2 regions of the Streptomyces sp. NPDC006368 genome follow, and region 1 is predicted to be linked to the other one. Evidence: riboswitches for the same ligand, from Rfam matches in the RefSeq annotation. Region 1 holds a riboswitch; the other holds the start of a gene.
What was found. Region 1 has a riboswitch for glycine ahead of gcvP (aminomethyl-transferring glycine dehydrogenase). Riboswitches for the same ligand answer to the same signal wherever they lie in the genome.
Positions count from the first base shown of each region.

Region 2: it holds a riboswitch for glycine, as region 1 does, so the genes downstream of both, gcvT (glycine cleavage system aminomethyltransferase GcvT) here and gcvP (aminomethyl-transferring glycine dehydrogenase) in region 1, are expected to answer to the same signal.

Region 1 covers NZ_JBEXQK010000026.1:70,219-77,831, reverse strand. Annotated here, with positions in the region: gene ABZZ38_RS19920 (MerR family transcriptional regulator) at 112-723, shown strand; gene ABZZ38_RS19915 (DNA polymerase IV) at 813-2,405, shown strand; gene ABZZ38_RS19910 (PRC-barrel domain-containing protein) at 2,393-2,758, opposite strand; glycine riboswitch at 2,872-2,971, shown strand; gene gcvP (aminomethyl-transferring glycine dehydrogenase) at 3,151-6,036, shown strand; gene ABZZ38_RS19900 (DUF5999 family protein) at 6,115-6,321, opposite strand; gene ABZZ38_RS19895 (hypothetical protein) at 6,574-7,167, opposite strand.
Region 2 covers NZ_JBEXQK010000010.1:156,826-164,438, forward strand. Annotated here, with positions in the region: gene glyA (serine hydroxymethyltransferase) at 1-1,080, opposite strand, end outside; gene gcvH (glycine cleavage system protein GcvH) at 1,112-1,489, opposite strand; gene gcvT (glycine cleavage system aminomethyltransferase GcvT) at 1,548-2,678, opposite strand; glycine riboswitch at 2,834-2,926, opposite strand; gene ABZZ38_RS11355 (AAA family ATPase) at 3,294-4,034, shown strand; gene ABZZ38_RS11360 (enhanced serine sensitivity protein SseB) at 4,095-4,835, shown strand; gene ABZZ38_RS11365 (enhanced serine sensitivity protein SseB C-terminal domain-containing protein) at 4,882-5,694, shown strand; gene ABZZ38_RS11370 (ABC transporter permease) at 5,976-6,974, shown strand; gene ABZZ38_RS11375 (ABC transporter substrate-binding protein) at 7,037-7,613, shown strand, end outside.

The sequences.
Region 1 (7,613 bases):
AACCACTCTCAGGGTGATTATCACTCGGCGTGCCGAGTGTGGCGATCGTTGACGCACCCCGGGCGACTGCCTACCGTCGAGATGGCAGGTCAAGGACGGAGGGTCGGCGTGATGAACAGCGGCGACGGTGCGACTGGGGGTACCCCCGGACGAAGTCTGGGGCAGAGCGGGCCGTATCCGCTTCACGAGAGTGCGACCGTTCAGGGAGAGGTGGCCGACCCGACGACCGACACCGTCGGCTACCGGGGTCCGACCGCGTGCGCGGCGGCCGGCATCACCTATCGACAGCTCGACTACTGGGCCCGTACGGGGCTGGTCGAGCCGAGCGTCCGCCCGGCGTACGGGTCGGGGACGCAGCGCCTCTACAGCTTCCGGGACGTGGTCGTCCTCAAGATCGTGAAGCGGTTCCTGGACACCGGGGTCGCGCTGCAGAACATCCGCACCGCCGTCCAGCACCTGCGGGCCCGCGGCTTTCAGGATCTGGAGCGCATGACGCTGATGAGCGACGGCGCCACCGTCTACGAATGCTCGTCGCCCGATGAGGTCGTCGACCTCCTGCAGGGCGGTCAGGGCGTCTTCGGAATCGCCGTGGGCGTGGTGTGGCGCGATGTCGAGGCGGCGCTGTCGCAGCTGCACGGGGAGCGCGTCGACACCGGCGAGACGCTGATCGGGCACAACCCCTCGGACGAGCTGGCACGGCGCAGGCGCGACAGGGCCGTCTGACGGGTGCCACGGAGACATCCCCGCGAGACATCCCCGTCGTCGCACGGGTGTGCGGGCGATTGTCAGTGGCGTAGGGCAGCATCGGTGTTGTGAGAGCCGCGCCGACGATTCTGCATCTGGACATGGATGCCTTCTTCGCCGCCGCCGAGCAGGCGGCGAAGCCGAGCCTGCGCGGAAAGCCCGTGGTGGTCGGCGGTCTGGGGCCGCGCGGGGTCGTCGCCACCGCCTCGTACGAGGCCAGGCGCTTCGGGGTCCACTCGGCGATGCCGATGGCGCAGGCGCGGCGTCTCGCGCCGAACGCCGCGTATCTGGTGCCGCGCTTCTCCCTCTACCGGGCCGTCAGCGAGCAGGTCATGGAGCTGCTGGGGCGGCTGTCGCCCCTGGTGGAGCCGCTCAGCCTCGACGAGGCCTTCGTGGACCTGGAGGCCGGGGGCACGGCCCATGACGCGGCCACCGCTCGGGAGACCGGTGAGCGGCTGCGCGGGGACATCCTGGCGGTCACCGGGCTGACCGGTTCGGTGGGGCTGGCGGGCTCCAAGATGCTGGCGAAGATCGCGTCCGAGCAGGCCAAGCCCGACGGGCTCGTACTCATCGAGCCCGGCACCGAGCGGGAGCTGCTCGGACCGATGTCGGTGCGGACGCTGCCGGGCGTCGGCCCGGCCACCGGCGAGCACCTGCGGCGGGCCGGGATGACGACGGTGGCGGACCTCGCGGAGGCGGGCGAGGACGAGCTCGTACGGCTGCTGGGCAAGGCGCACGGGATATCGCTGTACAGAATGGCGCTGGGGCACGACGACCGTCCCGTGGTGGCGGAGCGGGACGCCAAGTCCGTCTCGGTGGAGGACACCTTCGACGTGGACCTGCACGACCGTGTACGCGTGCGCCTGGAGGTGGAGCGCCTGGCGGACCGGTGCGTGCGGAGGCTGCGGAGCGCCGGGCGGTCGGGCCGCACGGTGGTGCTGAAGGTGCGGCGCTTCGACTTCTCGACGCTGACCCGGTCCGAGACCCTGCGCGGGCCGACGGACGACCCGGTGGTGGTCCGGGAGGCCGCGGCCCGGCTGCTGGAGGCGGTCGACACCACGGGCGGCGTACGGCTGCTGGGCGTCGGTGTGACGGGGCTGGCGGACTACACGCAGGAGGACCTGTTCGCCCAGGCCGCGGCCTCCGGACGGGACGCGGCGGGCCGGGACCGGGCGGAGGGCGCCCTGTCGGCGGGGCCGGAGCCGTCGGGGTCGGGGGAGTCGGGCGCCGTACCCGCTCCGGAGGGCGTCGGCGGGCCGCGGGCGCCGGCGGGTGGACGGGGGGAGGAGGGTGCTGTCCCGGGAGGGCGCGGGGCCGGGGGGACGGGACCGGCGGTGGGCGGCGCGGCCTCGGTCGACGCGTCGTCCGGGCCGGTCGGCCCGGACGGCACCGGGCGGGTGGGCGTTTCCGGGGAGGACGCCGGGGAGCCGCGGCGCTGGCTCGCCGGGCAGGACGTGCGTCACCGGGAGTACGGGCCGGGGTGGGTGCAGGGCAGCGGGGTGGGGCGGGTGACCGTGCGGTTCGAGGAGCCGGGTTCGACGGCGCCGGGGCGGGTGCGGACCTTCCGTACGGAGGACCCGGATCTGGAGCCGTCGGATCCGCTGCCGCTGGTGCCGGGCGCCGGACCGGTGCCGGCGGTGGCCGGCGGTCAGTCGTCCTGACCGGCGATCCTGCCGAAGTCGCGGTCGGCGGCCGGAGGGGCGGGGAGGTCCAGGTCGTAGTGGTGGTAGAGCTGCAGCTCCTGCTCGGGGGAGAGATGGCGGCCGACGCCGAAGTCCGGCGCGCCCTTGATCAGGGAGCGTTCGTACGGCACGTGCAGGCCCTCGTCGTCGAGCGTGCTCGGGTCCAGGGGGACGAAGGCGTCCCGGCCGAACAGACCGGTGCGTACGGCGGCCCACTCGGGTACGCCCGTGGCATCGTCCAGGTACACCTCGTCGACGGTGCCGATTTTGTGGCCGTTGCGGTCGAAGGCTTTACGGCCGATCAGGCTCCGCGGATCGATATCGCTCTGCACGATCCCTCCAACTGGTCGCAACTGCGCTACACCACTACGAAAGTGCACATCGGTGACGTCGGCCACTCGAGGGATCGGGCCACGACCTCGCTGGTAGGCTGGCAGACGGCTGTTGACCCCGCGCGGGAGAGTCCTCCGGAGAAACCTTCCGGAGGCGCCGAAGGAGCAAATCCTCCCCGGAATCTCTCAGGCACCCGGTACCGCGCGGATGAGGTCACTCTGGAAAGCAGGGCGGGCGTCGGACGGCATCCGCTCTCACCGACGGTGAAAGCCGGGCTGCCCCGCGGGCGGTCCGGTGAAGCTCTCAGGTTGAGATGACAGAGGGGGAGGCCGTCCGGGCACCCGCGCCATGGTGCCCCTCGCAGGTCGTGACGACCAGGAGGCCTCCGTAGATGACCGCCAACCGTACTCCGCTCACCGAGCTTGAGCAGGGCATCCCCTTCGAGCAGCGGCACATCGGGCCTGACGCCGAGGCCCGTGCCAAGATGCTCGCGCAGGTCGGTTACGGCTCGCTCGACGAGCTGACCGCCGCCGCCGTGCCGGATGTGATCAAGAGTGCCGAGGCGCTCGCACTGCCCGACGCGCGTACCGAGGCGGAGGTCCTCGCGGAGCTGCGCTCGCTCGCCGACCGCAACCAGGTGCTCGCCCCGATGATCGGCCTCGGCTACTACGGCACCTTCACGCCGCCGGTCATCCTGCGCAACGTCATGGAGAACCCGGCCTGGTACACGGCGTACACGCCCTACCAGCCGGAGATCTCGCAGGGCCGCCTGGAGGCGCTGCTCAACTTCCAGACCATGGTCGCCGACCTGACCGGGCTGCCGACCTCGGGCGCCTCGCTGCTCGACGAGGGCACCGCCGCGGCCGAGGCGATGTCGCTGGCCCGCCGCGTCGGCAAGGTCAAGGACGGCGTGTTCCTGGTCGACGCCGACGCCCTGCCCCAGACCATCGCCGTCATCGAGACGCGCGCCGAGCCGACCGGCGTCGAGGTCGTCGTCGCCGACCTGAGCGACGGCATCCCGGCCGAGGTCGCCGAGCGCGGCGTCTTCGGCGTGCTGCTCCAGTACCCGGGCGCCTCCGGTGCGGTGCGGGACATCAAGCCGGTCATCGACCGTGCCCACGAGCTCGGCGCGATCGTCACCGTCGCGGCCGACCTGCTCGCCCTGACCCTCCTCACCTCGCCCGGCGAGCTCGGCGCCGACATCGCCGTGGGCACCACCCAGAGGTTCGGCGTGCCCATGGGCTTCGGCGGCCCGCACGCCGGTTACATGGCCGTGCGCGACACGTTCGCCCGCAGCCTGCCGGGCCGGCTCGTCGGCGTCTCCGTCGACGCGGACGGCAACAAGGCCTACCGCCTGGCGCTGCAGACCCGTGAGCAGCACATCCGCCGCGAGAAGGCCACCAGCAACATCTGCACCGCGCAGGTGCTGCTGGCCGTCATGGCCGGCATGTACGCCGTCTACCACGGCCCCGACGGGCTGAGGCAGATCGCCCGGCGCGTCCACCGGTACGCGGTGATCCTCGCCGAGGGTCTGCGCGCCGGCGGCGTCGAGGTCGTCCACGGCTCCTTCTTCGACACCGTGACCGTCCGGGTGCCGGGCAAGGCGGCCGAGGCCGTCGCCGCCGCCCGCGAGAACGGGGTCAACCTGCGCCTCGTCGACGCCGACCACGTGTCCGTGGCCTGCGACGAGACCACCGGCCGCGCCCAGCTCGCCGCCGTGTGGGACGCCTTCGGCGTGCGCGGCGACATCGAGGCGCTGGACGCCGAGGCGGCGGACGGGCTGCCCGAGGCGCTGCTGCGCACCGACGGCTACCTCACCCACCCGGTCTTCCACTCCCACCGCTCCGAGACCGCGATGCTGCGCTACCTGCGCAAGCTGGCCGACCGCGACTACGCGCTGGACCGCGGCATGATCCCGCTCGGCTCCTGCACCATGAAGCTGAACGCGACCACGGAGATGGAACCGGTCACCTGGCCGGAGTTCGGGCAGATGCATCCCTTCGCGCCGGCGGACCAGGCGCAGGGCTATCTGACGCTGATCCGTGAGCTGGAGGAGCGTCTCGCCGAGGTCACCGGCTACGACAAGGTGTCGATCCAGCCCAACGCCGGCTCGCAGGGTGAGCTGGCCGGTCTGCTCGCCGTCCGCGCGTACCACCGAGCCAACGGCGACACGCGGCGCACGGTCTGCCTCATCCCGTCGTCCGCGCACGGCACCAACGCCGCGAGCGCCGTGATGGCCGGCATGAAGGTCGTGGTCGTCAAGACCGCCGACGACGGTGAGATCGACGTCGAGGACCTGCGCGCCAAGATCGAGCAGTACCGCGACGAACTGTCCGTGCTGATGATCACCTACCCGTCCACCCACGGCGTGTTCGAGGAGCACGTCGCCGACATCTGCGCCCAGGTACACGAGGCGGGCGGCCAGGTGTACGTCGACGGGGCCAACCTCAACGCGCTGGTGGGGCTCGCCAAGCCGGGTGAGTTCGGCGGTGACGTGTCGCACCTGAACCTGCACAAGACGTTCTGCATCCCGCACGGCGGCGGCGGCCCCGGCGTGGGTCCGGTGGGTGTGCGCGCCCACCTCGCCCCGTACCTGCCGAACCACCCGCTCCAGCCGAGCGCCGGACCGGACACGGGCGTCGGCCCGATCTCGGCCGCCCCGTGGGGCTCGGCCGGCATCCTGCCGATCTCGTGGGCCTACGTCCGGCTCATGGGCGGCGAGGGCCTCAAGCGCGCGACGCAGGTCGCCGTGCTGGCCGCCAACTACATCGCCAAGCGACTGGAGCCGCACTACCCCGTGCTCTACACCGGCCCGGCCGGGCTCGTCGCCCACGAGTGCATCGTGGACCTGCGGCCGATCTCCAAGGCGACCGGCGTCAGCGTCGACGACATCGCCAAGCGGCTGATCGACTACGGCTTCCACGCGCCGACCATGTCGTTCCCGGTGGCCGGCACGCTGATGATCGAGCCGACCGAGAGCGAGGACCTCGCCGAGCTCGACCGGTTCTGCGACACGATGATCGCGATCCGCGCCGAGGTCGAGAAGGTCGCGTCGGGCCAGTGGCCCGCCGAGGACAACCCGCTGCGCAACGCCCCGCACACGGCTGCCGCGCTGGGCGGCGAGTGGGCGCACGCGTACAGCCGCGAGGAGGCGGTCTTCCCGGCCGGCGTCTCGGCGGCGGACAAGTACTGGCCGCCGGTGCGCCGGATCGACGGCGCGTTCGGTGACCGCAACCTGGTGTGTTCGTGCCCGCCGCTGGACGAGTACGACAACTGACCGGACGGGAAGGGCCGGTACGGAGTGATTCCGTACCGGCCCTTTCGTCATGCGTGGTGCGGTGGCGACGCGGGTGTCTCAGGCGGCCGTCATGACGTGCGAGGCGCCCAGCGGCCGGTGCGGCGCGATGACCTGGCCGTCCGGCAGCAGTTCACCGGTGTCCTCGAAGAGGAGGACGCCGTTGCACAGCAGGCTCCAGCCCTGCTCCGGGTGGTGTGCCACCAGACGCGCCGCCTCCCGGTCGGCGGAGTCGGCGGTCGGGCAGGCTGGCTGGTGCTGGCACATGGGTGGATTCTTTCGCTGCGATGTGGTGTGTGTCCTGCGGCTCGATGCGGTGTTCATGGCCGCCCCCCGTTGAGTCGGTCGATCCGGTCCCAGTGTTGCCCCACGGGCGTCAATCCGCAGGGATTTCACTGCAGCGCTTCCTACTGCGTAATGACGTATCACCCGTGCGGATGGTTCAGCTCTAACCCTCTGTCTCTTTGGGTGGTTCGGGATGGCCTCAGCGGGCTAGTCCGTACGGGTCACCCGGGGGCGTCACGCGGTTGACTCCAGCAGCGGGGGAGGCGCGAGACGCAGGTTCAGCACCGGCAGCAGGTCGGCCACGCGGTACGGCATGTGCGCGGCGATACCGGGTGGCGCCGGCGCCAGCGGAACCAGGAGGTCGGCCGGGGTGGGGCTGCCCGTGGCCGGGTCGGCCTCCGGGTCGCTGTGCAGCCACAGGGTCAGCATGTAGAGGTCGGGTACGGACAACAGCCGGGGCTGGAACGGGGTCGTCATCGTCTCGGCCTGGCGCAGGGCCCGCTCCGTCGACGCGAGGTAGGGCCCCTCGAAGAAGTGCGAGAACGTCCAGCCGTCGGGGGTGAGCCTGGTGTCCGCGGCGGCGACCGGCCCCTCTCCGCCGCGGATCATGAACCGCCAGCCGACGAGGCGGGTGCGCGGGGTACCGGCGGGCGGGACGGCATGGTCGCGTACGTCCAGCACGTGGACGGGCAGGGGGAGTTCGGGGCTCATCGGTCCCTGGACGGACCGCAGAGCGGGGGTGTGGGCCTCGCGGACGGCGGTGGAGCCGAGGGCCACGAGGACGCTGCGCAGGGCGGGCGCGGGGGCCTGGGAGACATGGAGCGGCATGGTGGGTCGCCTCTCACTCAAGAGACAGGTGATGCGTGGGAGGTGCGAAGGAAGGTGCGGACGGCACTGTCAGCAACGGAGCCAGAGGGGGGCCGATGGGCCATGACCGGGCGCCGGCTCTCTGCCTCGTTCGCGGAGTTTATACGACGCGTGTTCACGTGATGTTTCCGCTAGCTGTCGCCGGTATTGCGAACAAGCCGAGATCGGGACTTTGTTTTGCGGGGTTCGTGTGGATTTCCCGTGAACCCCGGAGCCGTGGCCTGCGGCGCGCGCCGGGACGCGGTCGGCCGAAACTGGCCGTTGTTTATCGAGGGCAGCCGCCCCTGGTAACTGCCCGCTGTCTCTTGCCCCCGGAATGTGCCGGACGGTCTTACTCTCCAGCCTAGCGGGCAGACCATGTCCGTGGGGGCGTTACAGATCAGTCCGGCTGGGCATTATCGTCCGTG
Region 2 (7,613 bases), on a different contig from region 1:
CATCGGGGGCCGGGGGTCGTTCGGGATGGCGTTGCGGTTGACCGTGATGCCGACCTCGTGGAGGCGGTCCTCGGCCTGCTGGCCGTCCAGCTCGCTGTTGCGCAGGTCGACCAGGACCAGGTGCACGTCGGTGCCGCCGGACAGGACCGAGACGCCGTGCTCGGTGACGTCCGCCCGGACGAGACGCTCGGCCAGGATGCGGGCGCCGTCCAGGGTGCGCTGCTGGCGCTCCTTGAACTCCTCGGTCGCGGCGACCTTGAAGGCCACGGCCTTGGCGGCGATCACGTGCTCCAGCGGGCCGCCCTGCTGGCCCGGGAAGACCGCGGAGTTGATCTTCTTGGCGAGCTCGGCCGTCGACAGGATCACACCGCCGCGCGGGCCGCCCAGGGTCTTGTGCGTCGTGGTGGTGACCACATGGGCGTGCGGCACGGGGGAGGGGTGCAGCCCGGCCGCGACCAGGCCCGCGAAGTGCGCCATGTCGACCATGAGGTACGCGCCGACCTCGTCCGCGATACGGCGGAAGGCGGCGAAGTCGAGCTGACGCGGGTAGGCGGACCAGCCGGCCACGATCAGCTTCGGCTTGGTCTCCTTGGCGAGCCGCTCGACCTCGGCCATGTCGACCTGGCCGGTGGCGTCGTCGACGTGGTACGCGACCACGTTGTACAGCTTGCCGGAGAAGTTGATCTTCATGCCGTGGGTCAGGTGACCACCGTGGGCCAGGTCCAGACCCATGATCGTGTCACCCGGCTTGATCAGCGCGAACATCGCGGCGGCGTTGGCCTGCGCGCCGGAGTGCGGCTGCACGTTGGCGTGCTCGGCGCCGAAGAGGGCCTTGATGCGGTCGATGGCGATCTGCTCGACCACGTCGACGTGCTCGCAGCCGCCGTAGTACCGGCGGCCGGGGTAGCCCTCGGCGTACTTGTTGGTGAGGACCGAGCCCTGGGCCTCCATGACCGCGACCGGAGCGAAGTTCTCCGACGCGATCATCTCGAGGGTGGACTGCTGGCGGTGGAGCTCGGCGTCGACGGCGGCGGCGACATCCGGGTCCAGCTCATGGAGAGGGGTGTTCAGAAGCGACATCGGGAAGATCCTTAGCCTGGGGGCCTGCGGCCTAGGAGCCGGAGAACTCGGTGTACTCGTCGGCGGAGAGCAGGTCCTCCGGCTCCTCGCTCACGCGTACCTTGAAGAGCCAGCCGCCCTCGAAGGGAGCGGTGTTCACCAGCGACGGGTCGTCCACCACGTCCTGGTTCGCCTCGACGACCTCACCGGTCACCGGGGAGTACAGGTCGCTGACGGACTTGGTCGACTCCAGCTCACCACAGGTCTCGCCCGCGGTCACCGTGTCGCCGACCGCCGGGAGCTGGACGTACACGACGTCGCCGAGGGCGTTCGCCGCGTGCTCCGTGATGCCGACCGTCGAGACGCCGTCCTCGACGGCCGACAGCCACTCGTGCTCCTTGCTGTAGCGCAGCTCTTTGGGGTTGCTCATGACTGGGATTCTCCTGTACGCGGGGGAGTGGTGGTGAACGGGGGAGTGGTGCGGGTGGTCACTTGCGGCGCTTGTAGAAGGGCAGCGCCACGACCTCGTACGGCTCATGGGTACCGCGGATGTCGACCCCGACGCCCTCGGTGCCCGGCGCGGCGTGCGCCGCGTCGACGTACGCCATGGCGATCGGCTTGCCGAGTGTCGGGGACGGCGCGCCGGAGGTGACCTCGCCGATCACCTGTCCGCCCGCCACCACGGCCATCCCGGCGCGCGGCACACGGCGGCCCTGGGCGATCAGGCCGACCAGCGTGCGCGGGGGGTTCGTGGCGGCGCGCTCGGCGGCGGCCTCCAGGGCCGCACGGCCCACGAAGTCGCCTTCCTTCTCGAACTTCACCACCCGGCCCAGGCCCGCGTCGAAGGGGGTGAGGGACGTCGTCAGCTCGTGCCCGTACAGCGGCATGCCCGCCTCCAGGCGCAGCGTGTCGCGGCAGGACAGCCCGCAGGGGATCAGGCCCGCCGGCGCGCCGGCCTCGGTCAGCGCCTGCCACAGCTTCTCGGCGTGCTGCGGCTCCACGAACAGCTCGAAGCCGTCCTCGCCCGTGTAGCCGGTGCGGGCGATCAGCGCGGGCACGCCGGCGACGGTGCCGGGCAGCCCGGCGTAGTACTTCAGCCCGTCCAGGTCGGCGTCGGTGAGCGACTTCAGGATGCCGGGCGACTCGGGGCCCTGGATCGCGATCAGCGCGTACGCGTCGCGGTCGTCGCGCACCACCGCGTCGAACCCGGCGGCGCGGGCGGTCAGCGCGTCGAGGACCACCTGGGCGTTGGAGGCGTTGGCGACGACCATGTAGTGGGAAGACCCGGCCTCCCGCTCCTGGAGCCGGTACACGATCAGGTCGTCGAGGATGCCGCCGTCCTCCTGGCAGATCATCGTGTAGCGGGCGCGGCCGACACCGACGCTGCCGATGTTGCCCACGAGCGCGAAGTCCAGGAGGTCCGCGGCCTGCGGTCCGGTGACGGTGATCTCACCCATGTGGGAGAGGTCGAACAGTCCGGCCTTCGTCCGCACGGCGTTGTGCTCGTCGCGCTCGCTGCCGTACCGCAGCGGCATGTCCCAGCCCGCGAAGTCGGTCATGGTGGCGCCCAGCGCGCGATGCACGGCATCGAGGGCGGTGAGGCGGGGGGCAGTGCTCATGGATAGGGCTCCCAGGGCATGGCTCGAAGACGGTCCTCCCCATCTGTCATCGGAACCTGAGAGGTTCACCGTGACCGTGACGTACGCGGGGTACGGGGGGCCTTCGGCTTGCACCTTGGGTGGAGCCGCCACGGCGGCCCGCTTTTCAGATCTGCCTCATCCACGCGGTACGGGGCCTGAGAGATTCAAGGGAGGAACTTGCTCCTTCGGCGCCCGGGCGGGACCCGGGACTCTCCCGCGCGGATTCAAACGGCCGGTATGCGGTTGTGTGCGCACGTGGGTGCGCCGGCGCGCACATCATTGCACGAGGGGTCCGCTCGGCAAATCGCTTGTGCCTTATTACCCGTTCTTTACACTTCTTGGGCAAGGGTCGGAGAGGCCGAACCCCGCGTCCGGCCCGGTCGGCCGGGCCGGATCAGGGAGCGGCCCGCCGCGAGCGGCCGAGGTCGCCGCGGTGCGGACGGACGCACGGCGGAGAAACGAGCCACCGCGGAGCTTTGGCGACTGACGACAACGCCGCCCGGGGATGTCCCCGGGTGGAGCCCTGGGCACCGCGCCAGGGCACGCGAGCACGGCAGGATCAGCCGGACAGGGCCCTAGCAGGGGGAGTGAGCGATGACGTTGCAGCGGTGGGGGTCCCCCCGGCGTGGTCCGGGCGGCGGTGCCTGCGCGACGAGCGGCGCCGTGACGGGAGCGGCCGCCGGCGCGGTCACCGGAGCCGGGCCCGCCGGCCGGGGCGGCGCGGTGCCCGCCGCGGTGTCCGCGCGGGGCCGGTCGGCCGCGCCCGCCGTCCCGCGCGACCTGCGGGACCGGGACGGGCGCTGCCCGCGCGTGCTCGGCTTCGCCGCCGGCGACCTGGTGGTCGTCTCCGGCCTGCCCGGCAGCGGCAAGTCCACGCTGATCGCCCGTACGGCCCACGGGCGCGGCATCGACTCGCAGGACGCCCGGGAGCGGTGGGAGCGGCGGATGCCGCGCTTCCTGCCGTACGCCGTCTACCGCCCGCTCGCCCGGATCGCCCACTACGCCGGCCTGTGGCACGCCCTGCGCTCCGGCGCGAGCGTGGTCGTCCACGACTGCGGTACGCAGGTGTGGGTGCGGCGCTGGCTGGCGCGCGAGGCCCGGCGGCGCGGCAAGGCCCTGCACCTCGTCCTGCTGGACGTCACGCCCGAGGTGGCCCGCGCGGGGCAGCGGGACCGGGGGCGCGGCGTGTCCGGGTACGCCTTCGCGCGGCACCGCAGGGCGGTGGGGCGGCTGGTGCGGGACGCGGAGAGGGGCGTCCTGCCGGGCGGCTGCGCGTCGGCCGTGCTGCTGGACCGCCCGGCGGCCGCGGCGCTGACCCGGATCACCTTCGGCTGAGCGGAACGTTAGGGTGCTGGCGTCGAGAGCACCGCACGGGGGAAGGACGAGGGATCACCAGTGGACACCGCATGGCCGGGCAATGAGCTCGAAGAGGTCCTCGCCGCCTCGCTCGGCAACCCCGCGGCCGGGGGCCGCATCGTCGAGGTGCTCGGCCGCAGCCAGGTCTGGGTTCCCCTGCCCAAGGGCGGCGGGCCCGACAGCCCGGACCTCGACCTGCCGACCTTGGAACTGGACGGCCAGGCGTACGTCCCCGTCTTCAGCTCCCAGGAGCAGTTCCTGCGGTGCGTGGGCGCCCACATGGCGTACACCGTCGCGCCCGCCGTCGAGTTCGCCCGCGGTCTGCCCCCGCAGCTCGGCATCGCCGTGAACCCCGGTGGCGCCGTCGGAGCGCCCCTGCCGCCGGCCGCCGTCGCCGAGCTGTGCCGGGCCGGCCGCACGCCGCTGGACGGACCGGCGAGCGGCGCCCGGGTGCGGCTGTTCGAGCCGGACTGGCAGGAGGACCCGGTGGACTTCCTGTCCGCCGCCGCCGCCGAGTTCGAGGCGACCGGCGTCGTGGTCAGCGCCCGCCGCGCCCTCGCGAGCATCGAGGGCGACGCCCCGACGCTCTTCGTCGGCGTCCAGCTCTCCTCATGGGAGGGCGCCGACCGTAACGTACCGATGGACGCGCTCGGCCGGGCGCTGGGCCGCGTCCAGGTCCCGTGGCCGGTCAATCTGGTCCTGCTCGACGTCGCGCAGGACCCGGTCGGCGACTGGATGCTGGAGAAGGTGCGGCCGTTCTACCAGCGCGAGCGGCCTTGAGCCCGCATAAGCTGGTGCGGTGGATCGAAGAGGGGCGGGACCCAGGGTGAGCGCGCAAGGCACCGCGGCGGCCGGCCAGGCCGCCGGGCACGCGGCCGGGCAGGTCGAGCAGCTGCTGAGCCAGGTGACGCCCGGGCGCTACGACGCGTACGAGGCGCTGCTGGCGGCCCTCGCCGACGGCCCGGTCTGGATGCTGCTCTGGCACGGCCGGGCCGGCTCGCCCGACGCCCAGTACGGCAACATGGAGGTCGACGGCCTGGGGTACGCCCCCTGCGTCACCTCCGCCCAGGAACTCGCCGTCTCCGGCTGGAACCGCGCCCACGAGCTCATCACCGGCCGTGACATCGCCCGCGCCCTCTACCCCGACCGCTGGGGCATCTGGCTCAACCCGCACGCCCCGGGCGGCGGCGTCGGCATCCCCTGGCCCGACCTGCGCCGCATCGCCACCGGACTCGACCGGATGCCCGCCGGGCCGCTCAAGCTGTCCGAACCGGCCCTCCAGGTCCCGCAGTTCTACGCCCTGCTCACGCAGAACGCGCACCGCACCCCCGCGGTCCGCTCGCTGCGCCGCGCCTGGGTGCAGCCGTCGCTCGGCTCGCCGTACCTCGCCATCGGTCTCGACCTGTACGACACGAGCCAGGCGTCCGTGGACGCGGTGCAGGCGATGATGCGTCAGTCGATCGCGGCGGTCCCGGACGGCCTGCCGGTGTCGACGGTCGCGATGTCCGACGAGTACGACCCGGTCGCGATGTGGCTGCGGGCCAACGCCCGTCCCTTCTACGACCGCGAGGCGCACGCCACCGCGCCGATGGTCCCGGGCCCGCCCGGTACGGGGTACGGCTACCCGCCCCGCGGCTGACGCGCCCGCGTGTCCGATTAGGTTCCATACCTGCGGAGTTGGTCCGCTGACACGATCACCGCGTCCGCATAACGGAAGCCACCGGACCGCATCACGGTTGCGCAAACATTCCCGGTGAGGTCTGGCGGGTGATCGTGAACCCATTGAAGACTCCCCCCAATCAGGGGGCGTCGTACATGCGTGCAACGCATTTCCGCACCCTCTGAACGGACCGCACCGCAGACCCGGGCGGCCTGTCGAGCACTGTCGGCGACCGTCGGCACGGGCAAGCACGAGGGACGATGACCGCACCCATGGAGACCACCGGACCGCAGGCCGGAGCACCGCCTGAGGCCGTACTTGAAGGCGTCAAGTCCAAGCAGATCGAAGGCCGTTCACTCGGACGGATCGCCTGGAACCGCTTCAAGCGGGACAGGATGGCCGTCACGGGCGGCGTGGTGGTCATTCTGCTCGTCCTCGTCGCGGTGCTCTCCCGGCCGCTCCAGGCGATGCTGGGCCTCGACCCGAACGCCTTCCAGCAGGACCTCGTCGACCCCAACACCTCCCTGCCCAAGGGTGGTTTCGGCGGAATGAGCTGGGATCACCCGCTCGGCGTCGACCCGAAGTTCGGCCGCGACATCCTCGCCCGCATCCTCGAGGGGTCCTGGGTGTCGCTGGTCGTCGCCTTCGGCGCGACGGTCCTGTCCAACGTCATCGGCGTGGTCCTCGGTCTGGTCGCCGGCTACTACGGCGGTCGTGTGGACACCGTCATCAGCCGGCTGATGGACACCTTCCTCGCCTTCCCGCTGCTGCTGTTCGCCATCGCCATCTCGGCGACCCTCCAGGGTGGCGCCTTCGGACTCGAAGGCCTGCCGCTGCACATCAGCGTGCTGATCTTCGTCATCGGCTTCTTCAACTGGCCGTACATGGCACGTATCGTGCGCGGGCAGACCCTCGCCCTGCGCGAGCGGGAGTTCATCGACGCCTCGCGGGGGATGGGCGCCAGGGGGCCCTACATCCTCTTCCGCGAGCTGCTGCCGAACCTCGTCGGGCCGATCACCGTCTACGCCACGCTGCTCATTCCGACCAACATCATCTTCGAGGCGTCGCTCAGCTTCCTCGGCGTCGGGATCCAGCCACCGCAGGCCTCGTGGGGAGGCATGCTCCGGGAGGCGGTCGCGTTCTTCGAAGTCGACCCGCAGTTCATGCTCGTCCCCGGCCTCGCGATCTTCATCACCGTACTGGCCTTCAACCTGCTCGGTGATGGCCTTCGGGATGCCCTCGACCCGCGCAGCCGCTGAAGGCTGCCGGACCGGGTCCGGTCCCGATCAAGTTTCCGTACAAAAAGGGGAGTTCGACCATTATGCGAAGGTCAGCAGTGGCCGCACTCGCGGTCGTCAGCAGTGCGAGCCTGCTCCTCGCGGGCTGCAGCAAGGCGGACGGCGGCGACGGCGCCAACAAGGGCAACGCCAAGGCCGACGCGGCCACCACCGGTGTCGTCAACGCCTCGGACAAGAAGGGCGGAACGGTCACCTACGCGATGGCCGACGCCCCCGAGTCGTTCGACCCGGGCAACACGTACTACTCCTTCCTCTACAACTTCAGCCGCCTGTACGCGCGCCCGCTGACGACCTTCAAGCCGGGCCCCGGCAAGGGGGGCAACGAGCTGGTCGCCGACCTCGCCGAGGGCATGGGTGTCCCCAGCGACGGCGGCAAGACCTGGACGTACAAGATCCGCAAGGGTGTCAAGTACGACGACGGCACGCCGGTCACGGCGAAGGACGTCAAGTACGCGGTCGAGCGCTCGAACTTCGCGCGTGACGTGCTGTCCAACGGCCCGAACTACTTCCAGCAGCTTCTCGACGACCCCACGAAGTACAAGGGTCCGTACAAGGACAAGAGCGACAAGGGCCTCGCGTCCATCCAGACGCCGGACGACC